DNA from 3 places in the Corynebacterium tuscaniense DNF00037 genome. Region 2 is predicted to be linked to each of the others. Evidence: predicted binding sites of a transcription regulator. Region 2 holds the regulator's gene; each other region holds the start of a gene.
The links. Region 2 encodes LexA, which represses DNA repair genes until DNA is damaged. Its sites were predicted from a motif close to CGAACANNTGTTCG; they were not measured.

Region 1 (4,150 bases), on a different contig from region 2:
GGCGCACAAGAACTTCGGTGAAGTTCCCGTTCCTGGCACGCTCAACGAGGCTGACCGCGTCATCCTTGACCTCGCCTCCCAGACTTTCGAGTCTGCCGGCAAGGATCTCGCACTTGCCCACTTCAAGGCTGCGATCACCAAGATCATGCACGTCGTTGGCGAAGCAAATGCTTACATTGCCGACCAGGAGCCGTGGAAGCTGGCCAAGGACGACGCTCAGCGTGAGCGCCTTGCCACCGTGCTGTGGACTGCACTCCAGGTTGTGTCGGACTGCAACGCCATGCTCACCCCGTTCCTTCCGCACATCGCGCAGAAGGTCCACGAGACCCTCGGCCGCGACGGCATCTGGGCCGCCACCCCGCGCGTGGAAGAAGTCACCGATGACGAAGACCTGGATCTCGTCGGCGTCGACCTGCCTGAAAAGGGCCAGAGCTACCCAGTCATCACCGGTGACTACACCACCCAGCAGGCCACATGGGGCCGCGTCGATGTGGTGCCGGGCACGAAGCTGGAGAAACCACAGCCGCTCATCGCCAAGCTCGACCCCGAACTGGGTGAAACTGGCCCGGAGTGGGCGCCGGTTCAGTAGTCAACCTCCGGTTCTTCCGGGAACGGTACGGGGTGGAAAGGAAATTCCATCCCGTACTCACGTTCAAGGGATGACAGTGATTTGAGGCATTCTTCGTAGTCAAAGTTTTCCTCGAAAACATCGAGCACCCGGTGGCATTTGGCAAAGAAGCGGGAGCGGGTGCGTTTGAGGCGCTCCACATCGTCGATGGTGTGCTTCCAGCGCGGCGTGGTTTCGGTGACCTGGCTATTGATGAATCCGGTTTGGTCAGCCAGCGCGTAGGTGCCGTCAGAAAAGAGCCAGACCACGTCACCTGTAGAGTGATCTACCAGGTAGAACGCCCTGCGATCGGTTTTAACATTGTGGTGCTTTTGACAGAGGCAGTACAGGTTGCTCGCTGTTGTTGTACCACCGAGGCCGTAAGCGATGCGGTGGTCGAGCTGGCATTCCCAGGCTGTGCGCTCACAACCGGGGTAGACACAGGTGCCGTCGCGGCCGCGAACGAATGCGGCGATGTCAGCGGGTGGGACATAGCCAGGGATGCTGCGCGTGGAGGCTGCATCCATGTCTACAAGTTTTGGCTCAAAAGAATGGAACATCTCGGTTCCTGTTGCTGTGGTGAAGCCATGGCCCGGAATGAAGACGGAGGCGGATTCATCGATCGTGCCGTCCCTATTCTTGGGTGCGTAGCCAAACACGCGAGCAGTCGGGGTAGGGGAGAGCTTCCCGGTGAGGAGAAGCAGTGTGGCTTCATCATCAGTGATGCCGTGCTCTTTCGCGGTTGCACCAATAAAGGCTTTGACGGAGGCTGACGTGGCATGGTCCGCAATCAGGGTCATGCCAGTGGTGCCGTGGTGGTAGCCATCGTGGAAGGTGACTTCGCACTCGCCCGGTAAAAGGGTGCGTCCCTGTTCGCGCTTCTCACGTTTCTTGGAGTCATAGGCGACGGAGGAATCCATGTCGCCGATCGCCTTGTTCAGGCGGGTGGTGATGGTGTTCGCGCCGGGGAGCGCCTGGTTCGGCTTCGTTGGAGTGAATAGCGCGACCAGCAGAGCATCCAGTACCGCGAACACTTCGGGGTTAGGGGTTTCGCCGAGCACGCTGATGGCACGGTCGATGGCTTTCAAGCGGCGGAGGTCAAGACGGTGGGTGGCCTCTTGGAGGGCATGCAGTATAGGGAGATCTTTGAGGGTGCGGTAGGCGTAGACGGCACTGCGGACCTCAATGAGGGATAAACCCGTGGCGGAGCACATGCGGGCGAGTTCAGTGTCGTGGTCTTTGGAGCCCTCAAACTCATCGGCGGTGGCGTAGTGATGGAACACCGCGTGGAATGCCGCGCGCATGCCCATCCCGGCAACGGCATCGATGTTGTCGGGGTTCTCGGTGGCAAAGAAGGCAGTTGGGCTCGAGGGCGGTGGTTGTGGCGGACGGTCGGTCAATTGGGTCATGGTTCCCCCGTGTTGATGTGTTTTTAAGTTCGTACGAACATATTTTCACATCACTACGACACGTCACCGGTATCATTCGAACAGATTCGAAAAGGGGTTCGAGTATAAGGTGTGAACCGAAAGCTAATCGCCCAAGAACTGCTCAATGAAAGCAGTCAGCTTCCCGGTCGCCTCGTCTTCGAAACGCGTGTCCACCACCACAAGGGGAGCGGTGTACATCTCTCGGTCGGGGGAGGTGACAACGAGGTCGGTGCCGTAGGCGTCGACAAGCAATTGCCACTCGAAACCGTGCTCGCGGATGAACGCGTCGCCGAGCGCGGTGCCGTACATGCGCGCGATGTCGCCGCGAGAATAGCTGCGGCGTAGGTCGGGGTCGAGGGCGAGGTATTCGCCCAAGGTCTCTTCGAATGCGGCGACGATGTCGTCGATAGATCCGTTGATTCCGGCGACGGCAGCTTCGGCGAGGTCACGGTCGATTTGGGTGCGGGTTGCAGCATCGATGTCGTGGAATGTCATGTGCTCGAGGATAGGCTGGAATTCATGTCGAAGAAGAAACCTCGCCCCATTCCCGTCCCGGCTGAGCGAATTGCTGGGCTTATCGACGCACACACGCACCTCGCCTCAACCGGTGCCCGCAACAAGGACGAGGTGGATGCGATTGTGGCGCGTGCCGTGGACGCCGGCGTTGAACGGATCTGCACTGTCGGCGATGGCCTCGATGAGGCGGAGCTGGCATTGCAGGCCGCGCACTTCAACGACCGTGTGTTTGCGGCATGTGCGATCCATCCGACGCGCGCGGGTGAGCTCGATGGGGCGGCGCGCGAGCGGCTCACGCAGATGGCTACGGATGAGCGCTGCGTGGCAATTGGGGAGACTGGCATTGATACGCATTGGATCAAGCATGACCCCGACCGCACAGCACCGCTTGATGTGCAGGAAGAGGCGTTCCGCTGGCATATTCAGCTCGCGGTTGATTCTGGCAAGGCGCTCATGATTCACAACCGCGAGGGTGATGCGGACATGATGCGCATTCTCGCGGACGCGCCGCAACCGGAACATGTCATGCTGCACTGCTTTTCTTCGCCTCTCGACGTCGCACGCGAAGCCATCGACCGTGGTTACGTCCTGTCCTTTGCCGGGAATGTGACATTCAAACGGAACGACGAACTGCGTGAGGCTGCTGCTCTTGCGCCGGCCGGGCAGTTGCTCATTGAGACGGATGCGCCGTACATGACCCCGGAACCATTCCGTGGTGCACGAAATGAACCTGGACTCATTGGGCACACGGCGCACGTGGTGGCGGAGATGCGTGGGATGGCTGTGGGGGATCTTGCCACGGAAGTGGGGGAGACATTCAATCGTGTTTTTGGTGTGTGAAATAGGTGCGCGAGTGAGTACTGTCAACAAGAGTGATTATTGTGGCGATGAGTAGGCTTAATTAATAAAGACGTACTTGTACGTTTTGAAAATCTGCTGGTCTTCCGCGTACCTTTATCGTATTGTTATACTTGCTTGTATTATTCGAGCTATATCCCCAACGCTGTAAGGACTGTTCTTTTTATGTCGCATCATCGCCGCATCAATAAGAGTTCAACCACCCGCGCTGTGATCACTTCTTCTGCTATCGGCGCAATTGCTATCGGCAGTGCTGCCACCGCCATGGCGGCTCAGAAGGACGTCACTGTTGACGTTAACGGTGATGCAGTTGAGCTGAGTACCTTCGCTGGCAATGTTGGCGGTGCGCTCAAGGCAGCTGGTGTTGATGTGGGGGACAAGGACTTGGTGTACCCCGCGCCATCCGAATCGCTGGCGAACGGTGATACCGTGACCGTGCGCACCGCCAAGCCGGTCGCAGTGTCTATCGATGGTGGTCAGGCGCAGGAATTCACCACCACGGCCGCAACCGTGGATGATCTGCTCGGTGAGCTGCCTGGTATCGTCGGCGGCTCCAGCCATAGTTACGGCGAGGGCCAGGCAGTCAAAGACAATATGACCATTGAGGTCACCTCCCCGAAAATCGTGGCTATCCGTGATGGTGGGAACGTTACTTACACTTCTGCTGCTGCCAAGACTGTAGGGGATCTGCTGGCAGCACGCGGTGTCCTCGTGGATTCCAATGACCGTGTGAGCCCGG
Region 2 (4,150 bases):
GAAGAAACGTCGCGCTGGTCAGATCACATCCTCGGTGGCCAAAGCCACGAAGAAGGCCGAGACGGATTCCGCCAAAGAATGGACTGCTGACACCCTCGGTACCGTGCCGGAAACCGTGACCACGGAAATTGAAGGCAACCACGTTGATGCATTCCCTGCTTTGGAAGCAACCAAGGACGGCGTGCGCGTCAAGGTCTTCCCCACCAAGGCTGCCGCTGATGCTTCGATGGTCACGGCCACGTTGGCCATGCTCATGCGCCAAATCGCAGTTTCACCAACGCAGATGACCAAGGGGCTTCCGCTGCGCCAACGCGTAGCTGTAGATAAGTACCCGCACGGTGGTGCTGCTGGCCTCGTGGAAGATGCTCGCATCGCTGCTATCCGTGATCTCATGTTTGCCCACGGCGGCCCGGTACGCACGCCTGAAGAATTTGATGCCCTGCTGAACAAGGTCAAGCCCGATGTGCCTGGTGCTGTGCGTCGCGCTGTCGTCGGCATTGCCGGCGGTGTCGCCGAGTACATCAACATCGCGGCAGAGCTGAACAAGTGGAGCGGACCAGCCATCGATGACGTCAAGGCCCAGATGGCATTCCTTCTGCCCAAAAACGCAATCACCATCCACGGCATGGAGCACCTACAGCACCTGCCCCGCTACTTGTCGGCGGTGCAGATGCGGCTGGATGATATGAACCATGACCCTGACAGGGATGCGGACCGCCAAGCCGTCATCGATGACGTCAAGACGTATCTTGATGCCAAGCTCACTCGACTACCCAAGGGCGCAGCAAGGTCAAAGCCAGTCAAAGAGATTCTCTGGCGCATCGAAGAGTTACGCGTCAGTCTTTTCGCTCAACGTCTGGGAACTTCTAGACCAGTGAGCCCACGGCGGATTGAGAAGATGGTGGACAAGCTCTAAAGCTCATCAATGCCGCGGTCACGGCGACGCATGAGGCGGATCTCCGACTCGAAGTCATCTGCACTTTCGAAGGACTTGTACACCGAAGCGAAACGCAGGTAGGCCACCTCATCGAGCGCTCGGAGAGGCTCCAAGATGGCAAGACCAATGTCATTAGAAAGAACTTGTGAGCTCCCTTGCGCACGAACAATCTCTTCCACTTCCTGGGCAAGACGCTTCAGAGCATCATCTGAAACATCACGGCCCTGGCATGCTCGGCGCACACCAACAATCAGCTTGTCTCTGTCGAAGGGTTCACTGACACCATTTCGTTTAACCACGGTGAGAATGGCTTTTTCAACCGTGGTGAACCGTCCCCCACACGCGGTGCACTCACGGCGGCGACGAATAGCAGAACCCGCGTCTACAAGACGCGAGTCCGAGACGCGGGAATGATCGTTATGGCAGAAAGGGCAATGCACAGGAAAGGATTCTACTCTCTTGGCGCATCAGGTATCTAGCTACTTTGCAGCAGCACCGAACTAGCGGGCGCTCATGCTGGCCACGGCACCATCAACCGCTGTGTCAGCTGGGTCAATCTCCCCACCGGAGAAAGCGCCCCCGAGTGCAGAGCCAATAAAAAGCCCAATTCCCAGCAACACGCCCATCGCAATAGCACCACGCTTTTCGCGGCGAGCTTCAATGTTTTCGAAAGCTTCCACTCCCCTAATTGAAGCCCGGGATTGCGTTAGACTTTCTTTTCGATCAGAGTCTGCCAACGTTCGAACACTGCCGGCATGACGGCGAGGGGTGCGAGTGGAATTAATGTCCCACACATCCGCCGGCTGGACCGCAGCGCGAAGATCACCGCAGACAATATCAGTGCCGTGAGGTCGTGCAATGGAGATAGTCATTATGTTTTCCTTTCTGTTCTACCTACGATCCTACGAACGGCCACGACATGTTCGATCAAACACTTCGCTTACATGTTCGATAGGTACTATGTTCGATTTATAGCAACCAGATAAAACTTTGTCCAGACGTAGCGGAAAAATATCGAACAAACTTGCTTACTCGTGGTAGAAACGAGAAGTGAAGGAACTCATTTGCAACTAAAAAGCGTCGTCTAGGGCATCAGCAAAGGAAGGACAACAGCGACATGGCTAAAAAAGAAGACAAGAGACCTGACATCAAAACGTTGACGGACCGGCAGCGCCGCATTCTGGAGGTCATCCAGGATGCTGTGGTGTTGCGCGGTTATCCGCCAAGCATCCGCGAGATCGGCGATGCTGCTGGCCTGCAATCCACGTCGTCTGTGGCTTACCAGCTCAAAGAACTTGAGAAAAAGGGTTTCTTGCGGCGTGATCCGAATAAACCTCGCGCTGTTGACCTGCGCCACCTCCCACGCACCGGACGGAAGTCAAACAAGCAGGATGCAAATGTCCCCGAGGAGGCTGCGGCGCCACGCTACATCCCCGTTGTCGGCCAGATAGCAGCCGGCAATCCGATTTTGGCTGAGGAAAATGTTACTGAGTACTTCCCACTCCCCTCGGAACTCGTCGGCGATGGTGACTTGTACTTGCTTCAGGTTGTCGGCGAGTCCATGCGCGACGCCGGCATCTTGGACGGCGACTGGGTTGCAGTGCGCACGCAGCCAGTAGCGGAGGAAGGCCAGTTTGTCGCCGCACTTATTGATGGTGAAGCAACAGTGAAGGAGTTCCATCAGGACTCCACTGGCGTGTGGTTGCTTCCTCACAATGACGCTTTCTCGCCTATCAAGGGCGACGAAGCGGAAATCATGGGCCTTGTGGTCTCTGTTTTCCGCAAGCTCTAGCCCACCCTCACGGGGGTGAAACGGACCAAAGCAAAACTAATCCAGACTCCGTTTTCGCCCCTCGCATACATAATGAGGATTTGTTAGCATCCCCTGCATTCAAGGAAGTCTCATGTACGCCGAGGAGCGTCGTCGCCAAATCGCATCTCTGACTGCAGTCGAAGGTCGCGTCAACGTGACAGAGCTGTCTGAGCGTTTTGATGTCACCGCAGAGACAATCCGACGAGACCTGGCAGTGCTCGACCGCGAAGGTGTAGTCCAACGTGTCCACGGTGGTGCCGTATCAAACCAGTCCTACCTCACTGCGGAGTTCCCCCTTCACACCCGCTATCGTTCGGCAGCCACGGCTAAAACCGCCATCGCACAAGCCGCACTGAGTTTTCTACCCGTGGCTGGCGGCTCTGTTTTTCTTGATTCAGGCTCCACGATCAATACTCTCGCTGGACTCATCAAGGACCTCCCTGAAGCACGTGCTTTGTCTTTTGTAACCAACTCCCTGCCCATTGCGCTCGATTTATCCAGCCTGGGCACCATAAATGTTCAGCTCCTTGGTGGCACTGTTCGCGCAATCACCCAGGCTGTTGTCGGTGATACTGCTTTGCGCACATTGGCGCTTCTGCGCGCAGATGTAGCTTTTATTGGCACCAATGCACTGACCATCGACCACGGTCTGTCTACTGCAGACGCGCAAGAAGCTGCGGTGAAATCAGCGATGGTCACCAACACCCGCAAAGTTGTGGTGCTGTGCGATTCCTCAAAACTGGGGACGGATTATCTTGTGAGCTTTGCCCCCCTCGATTCCATCGATGTGGTGATCACCGATTCCGACGCACCGGCATCCTATGTTGATGAGCTGATGGAACGCGGTATCCAAGTTATCCAAGCAGGTTAGGGCTAGTCTGTGGCGATGACGTGTTTGCAGTGTGCGTTTTCTGCCTGGTTGTAACATCATGTAGGGGCGCTATCGGGCATACTGGCGAAGGAGTTTTCCCGCTCCACCCCACCTACAACCGTGAGGGGTACGCCACCCGTGATCTTTACTTTCACGCCTAATCCAAGCGTTGACGTCACTTTCACCGTGGATAGTCTCACTGCTGGAGAGGTCATCCGCGTAACCACCAGCTCCCGTGAACCCGGTGGGAAGGGCATCAATGTTGCCCATGCCCTCCTGAAAGCTGGAGAGTCCGTGCTTGCGTTAGCGCCAGCACATGACACTGATCCCTTTGTTGCACTCGCGCACGAGGCACATATTCCGCTGCGCACCGTCGCGGTGGACGGGAATGTCCGCGCCAACACAACCATTACTGATGCAACAGGGGTGACTACCAAACTCAATGAGCAGGGCGCGCGGTTAACACCGGACACCATAGCTGCACTGGAGGATGCAGTAGCAACGAGTGCTGCTATGTCGGACGTGGTTG
Region 3 (4,150 bases), on a different contig from region 2:
ATAGCTCAACGATGACCAGCCGAGCGCGTCTAGCACGCCTCCCCGGTTACGTGTCGCGCCTGCGCCAAAAGAGCCCAGCATCATCAGCGTTGAGCCCACGACACCGAGCGGGATAATCCAAGAGCGAGCTGCCAACGAACAATCCTTTACATACGTCGCGCAGTGGCTTTTTCGGCCATTGTCTTCAAGGCTTCCGCGGCATTGTGGTCCAGCTGCGCATGGTTAAGGGAGGAAAGCCCGGTTTCCGTCAAATGCGCAATTCGCTTTTCGACGTCCTCCACCGCCCCCGTTCCCTCAATAATCGCCGTGAGCTCCGCGATATCCTTCGGGTCCTGCACCACGCCGATTCCGGAGCGGAGTTTCTCCGCCGCCACCGGATCGGTCTGGTCCGCGGCCCGCAAAGCCAGGGAATACAAAACGGTGCGCTTACCCTCCCGCAAATCATCACCGGCGGGCTTGCCGGTGACCTCTGGGTCGCCGAAGACCCCCAGCAGATCATCGCGGAGCTGATATGCCACGCCGATGTCGCGACCATACCCACGCAGCGCGGTAATCGTTGTCTCATCGGCACCAGCCACGGCTGCACCCAAGTGCAGTGGGCGTTCAATGGTGTACGCGGCGGTCTTGTACACATTGACTGCGTTAGCTAGTTCCTCGCTTTCGGAGCTGGCTGCCTCCAAGGAAATATCTAGGATTTGGCCACCGATAACCTCACTGCGCATCCCGCGCCATGGTTCATGCGCCCGGTCCCGGGCAGCGGTGCTCAGTCCCGAGCCATGCCACATGTCATCTGCCCACACCAGTGCAAGGTCACCAATGAGAATGGCCACGTTCTGCCCAAAGACCTCCGCATCACCGTGCCATCCCTGTGACCGGTGGTTGGCTGCCGCTGCGCGGTGAACAGTGGGGTTGCCGCGCCGGGTATCGGAAGCATCGATGATGTCATCGTGGATAAGAGCACATGCCTGGATGAACTCGAGTGCACTGACAGCCCGCAGAACAGCTCTGGGGTCCTCTTCACCCTTTTCCAAACCTCCCGCAGCGGTGTAGCCAACCCAGCCAAAAGTCGGGCGAATGCGTTTTCCACCACCCAGAACAAAGTCGCGCAAAAGGCCCACGGCGTTTGCAACGGGGGCACCGATCTCAGCAACAGGTGGGGAAACCTGATTCAGAAATGCGTTCAGTTGGCGTTCCACCGCCGCCGGAACATCATCGAGGGTGGGGGCGGAACCGGAAGGGGTTTGTTGCACGAAACATGGCTCCTTTAACCAGTTGCGGGTGGTTAGCAATACCGCTCACTTTACAGCTAGGTGCGGGCAGTCAGGTCAGAGGCAGTTTCCTGCCCAGGATGGCAAAGGGGCGACTGTCGCCGGCGTAGGTGAAATGGCGCAAAACGTCCAGGAAGCCGAGGGAGCGGTAAAGCCCGAACGCAGCATTATTCTCACCTGGCACCTCCGGTGTGGACAGCAAAGCGTAGGGTTCCGTGGTTTGCTCCAGCAACATGTGCATGAGTTTCCGGCCAGTGCCCTTGCATTGCAGATCGGGTGCGACATGAATTTCGGCGACCTCAAAGTAGTTCCGTATCACTGTGATCATGGCAGGTGTCATCGCCTGCCGCTGAAATAGACCTCTTCTTAGCTGGAGGTCCCACCACCGGTCACGTGTGCCTTTGAAGCCATAGGCGATTCCAACCAGTGTGTCGTTTTTATAAGCAGTCACAGCAACAAAACCGGGAGAGGTGGCATCACGGCGCCACACAGCGATGCGCTGCTCACGTATTGCAGGCGGATACTTCATGGCTGCGATGTAGAGATCCACGAGTTCCGGCACCGACTCAGTGAACTGTGGTGCAGTGAGGTGGCGGAATGTCATAGGCACGTCACCATCGAACCATGACGCGACCCTGAGCGGAGTAAAAATGCATAACTTAGAACAAGTGTTCGAACATGTGAGAAGGGGTGTCGCACGGGTTTTCTAATGTGAGGGCAACAAAGCAGATCACAGTGAGGTGTTAAAGATGAACAGCATTATTTCTGCCACGACGGGTGCTACTTGTGGCACGGTTCCACGGGTAACCCAGTATGAAGCGTTTCTTGATTCTGCACGGGAACTTCTCGCGGATGCCCAATTGCGCATCGCTCGTGGTGAGTATGACCTTGCAATTGAAAGTGCTTATCGCGCCGCTTTGCGTACCGCGGGCGCTGCTATCGCGGAATCAGCAGCCGTGGCCAAGCGCAAGAGGCTGCCTACGAGCGCTTGGGACAAGCTGCGCATTACTGGCGCCCGGGGCGAGGTGTGGGCTGATGTTTTTAGTGGATACTCCGCACTGCGTGGCCGGGTTGCATCGGGTATTGAGCTTCGCCCGAATCCTGTGAAAGCGACTGCGCTTGTTGCTGATGCTGCGGATTTTTACGCAGAAGTCACCGGTGTGGGGGACGGTATGGCTGCAGCTTAGGGGCGTTTTTCGGGCGGTACTGTTATCCTGAGGAACAAACCTGCCCACTGAATCGTTATATCCTCAAAGTGGACATCGAGTGCACGGCTGGAGGAATCGTGGCCCTTTCTGAGCAAGAACAGCAGCAGCTCCGCGAGATTGAGGAGTCGCTCCTTGCGGATGACCCGAAGTTTGGGGCATCCGTTGCTTCCGCGTCTCGCTTCCAGGGTGGTCCTGAATCCGGGCGCTTAACAATGCGCTCTGTGGCTCTCATTGTGCTGGGGTTGTGCCTTCTTATTGGGGGCGTGGCTTTGGCGGCTCAAAGTCTGTGGTTTGTGAGCTTGAGCATTATTGGCTTCGTTGTCATGTTTGCTGGTGGCGTCTGGGCCCTCCACACTCCAGCTGAACCGAACGCACGCCAGACGGGCCGCGCCAAGCATCCTTCGCAGCGCGGTGGCATGAGTTCTCGAATGGAGGAGAACTTCCGTCGCAGGTTTGAAGGGCAGTAAGTAGCGCATCAATCCCCGCCTCTTGGCGGGGATTTTTTATGCGCCCACTTTCTCCCACCTATGTCCCCCACTATCACCCACCCTTAAACGGCACCTGGGAATTTATGGTTTTGTTCGCGGCGTTGAGCGCGATCTGATGGGGAGAATTGGCATTTAAGAGAATCTAGTTAACGGTTGTTATTCAAAAATGCGGGCGTGTCTGCCACATTTTTTATGCATCTTGACCTCGTATTTTTCTGGAAGTGGAAAGAAAGTTTGACGTGAGAGTGGAATTTGTGGGGGATTGTGGGTTAAAGTGGGGCGCAGTGAGAGGTTAGTGGGGCACTTCTGGCCTTTCGCGGATAAAAGTTCACAACCGGAGTCATCGAGCAAGAAAGGTGGGGCGCCGGATGTTTCTAGGCACCTACACCCCAAAGCTGGATGACAAAGGGCGCCTGACGTTGCCCGCTAAATTCCGTGAGGGTTTGGCGGACGGGCTGATGGTGACCAAGGGGCAGGACCATTCTTTGGCGGTCTATCCCCGCGAGGAATTTGCGGCACGTGCACGTAAAGCAGCCGCGGTTTCACGCACGAATCCGAAGGCGCGCGCCTTCATTCGTAACTTGGCAGCAAGTGCGGATGAGCAGACGCTCGACGGATCTGGTCGCATCACGCTGTCGCCGGCGCACCGGGATTACGCGCAACTATCTAAGGAGTGCGTGGTCATCGGTTCAGTGGATTTCTTGGAAATCTGGGACGCCGAGTCCTGGGCGAAATACCAAGAAAATACGGAAGCCGCTTTCTCTGCGGCTGATGAGGACGACATTCTCTCAGGCCTGCTTTAGAAAGTGGGCGATTAGCGGAGAGCGTGTATGACCTCTGCTCGGGGCGCGAGTCGTTCTGGTGTACTTCCCCGATATCAGAATGACCGCCCCGGGTAGGGCTCTATACGTTCCCCGCGAGTGCACGTAAGTGAACAACAAGCCGCGAATGAAGGGGGTGACCCGGTGGCAACAAACATGGCACATCATGTCAACCACGGGCACGTCCCTGTAATGCGCGATCGCATGGGGGAGCTGTTGCGTCCTGCGGTGGAAGCTTTCGGTGCGAACGCTGTCATCGTTGATGGCACCCTAGGAGCCGGGGGTCACACTGAATACTTCTTGGAAATTTTCCCGCATGCTTCCGTAATCGGAATTGACCGTGATGGGAAAGCACTGCGCAAGGC

Region 1: the regulator LexA is predicted to act here: its motif matches at 2,051-2,064, upstream of HMPREF2129_RS05105 (HNH endonuclease signature motif containing protein).
Region 3: the regulator LexA is predicted to act here: its motif matches at 1,930-1,943, upstream of HMPREF2129_RS01065 (SAV_6107 family HEPN domain-containing protein).

Annotation. Positions count from the first base shown of each region.
Region 1 is NZ_JRNG01000018.1:30,979-35,128, reverse strand. It holds gene metG (methionine--tRNA ligase) at 1-589, shown strand, start outside; gene HMPREF2129_RS05105 (HNH endonuclease signature motif containing protein) at 583-2,016, opposite strand; gene HMPREF2129_RS05100 (DUF3806 domain-containing protein) at 2,140-2,532, opposite strand; gene HMPREF2129_RS05095 (TatD family hydrolase) at 2,557-3,393, shown strand; gene HMPREF2129_RS05090 (resuscitation-promoting factor) at 3,577-4,150, shown strand, end outside.
Region 2 is NZ_JRNG01000001.1:33,350-37,499, forward strand. It holds gene hrpA (ATP-dependent RNA helicase HrpA) at 1-916, shown strand, start outside; gene nrdR (transcriptional regulator NrdR) at 913-1,377, opposite strand; gene HMPREF2129_RS10935 (hypothetical protein) at 1,438-1,809, opposite strand; gene lexA (transcriptional repressor LexA) at 2,055-2,729, shown strand; gene HMPREF2129_RS00170 (DeoR/GlpR family DNA-binding transcription regulator) at 2,842-3,621, shown strand; gene HMPREF2129_RS00175 (1-phosphofructokinase family hexose kinase) at 3,760-4,150, shown strand, end outside.
Region 3 is NZ_JRNG01000002.1:93,101-97,250, reverse strand. It holds gene HMPREF2129_RS01080 (alpha-(1->6)-mannopyranosyltransferase A) at 1-135, opposite strand, end outside; gene HMPREF2129_RS01075 (polyprenyl synthetase family protein) at 147-1,250, opposite strand; gene HMPREF2129_RS01070 (GNAT family N-acetyltransferase) at 1,321-1,872, opposite strand; gene HMPREF2129_RS01065 (SAV_6107 family HEPN domain-containing protein) at 2,018-2,455, shown strand; gene HMPREF2129_RS01060 (DUF3040 domain-containing protein) at 2,554-2,943, shown strand; gene mraZ (division/cell wall cluster transcriptional repressor MraZ) at 3,333-3,767, shown strand; gene rsmH (16S rRNA (cytosine(1402)-N(4))-methyltransferase RsmH) at 3,942-4,150, shown strand, end outside.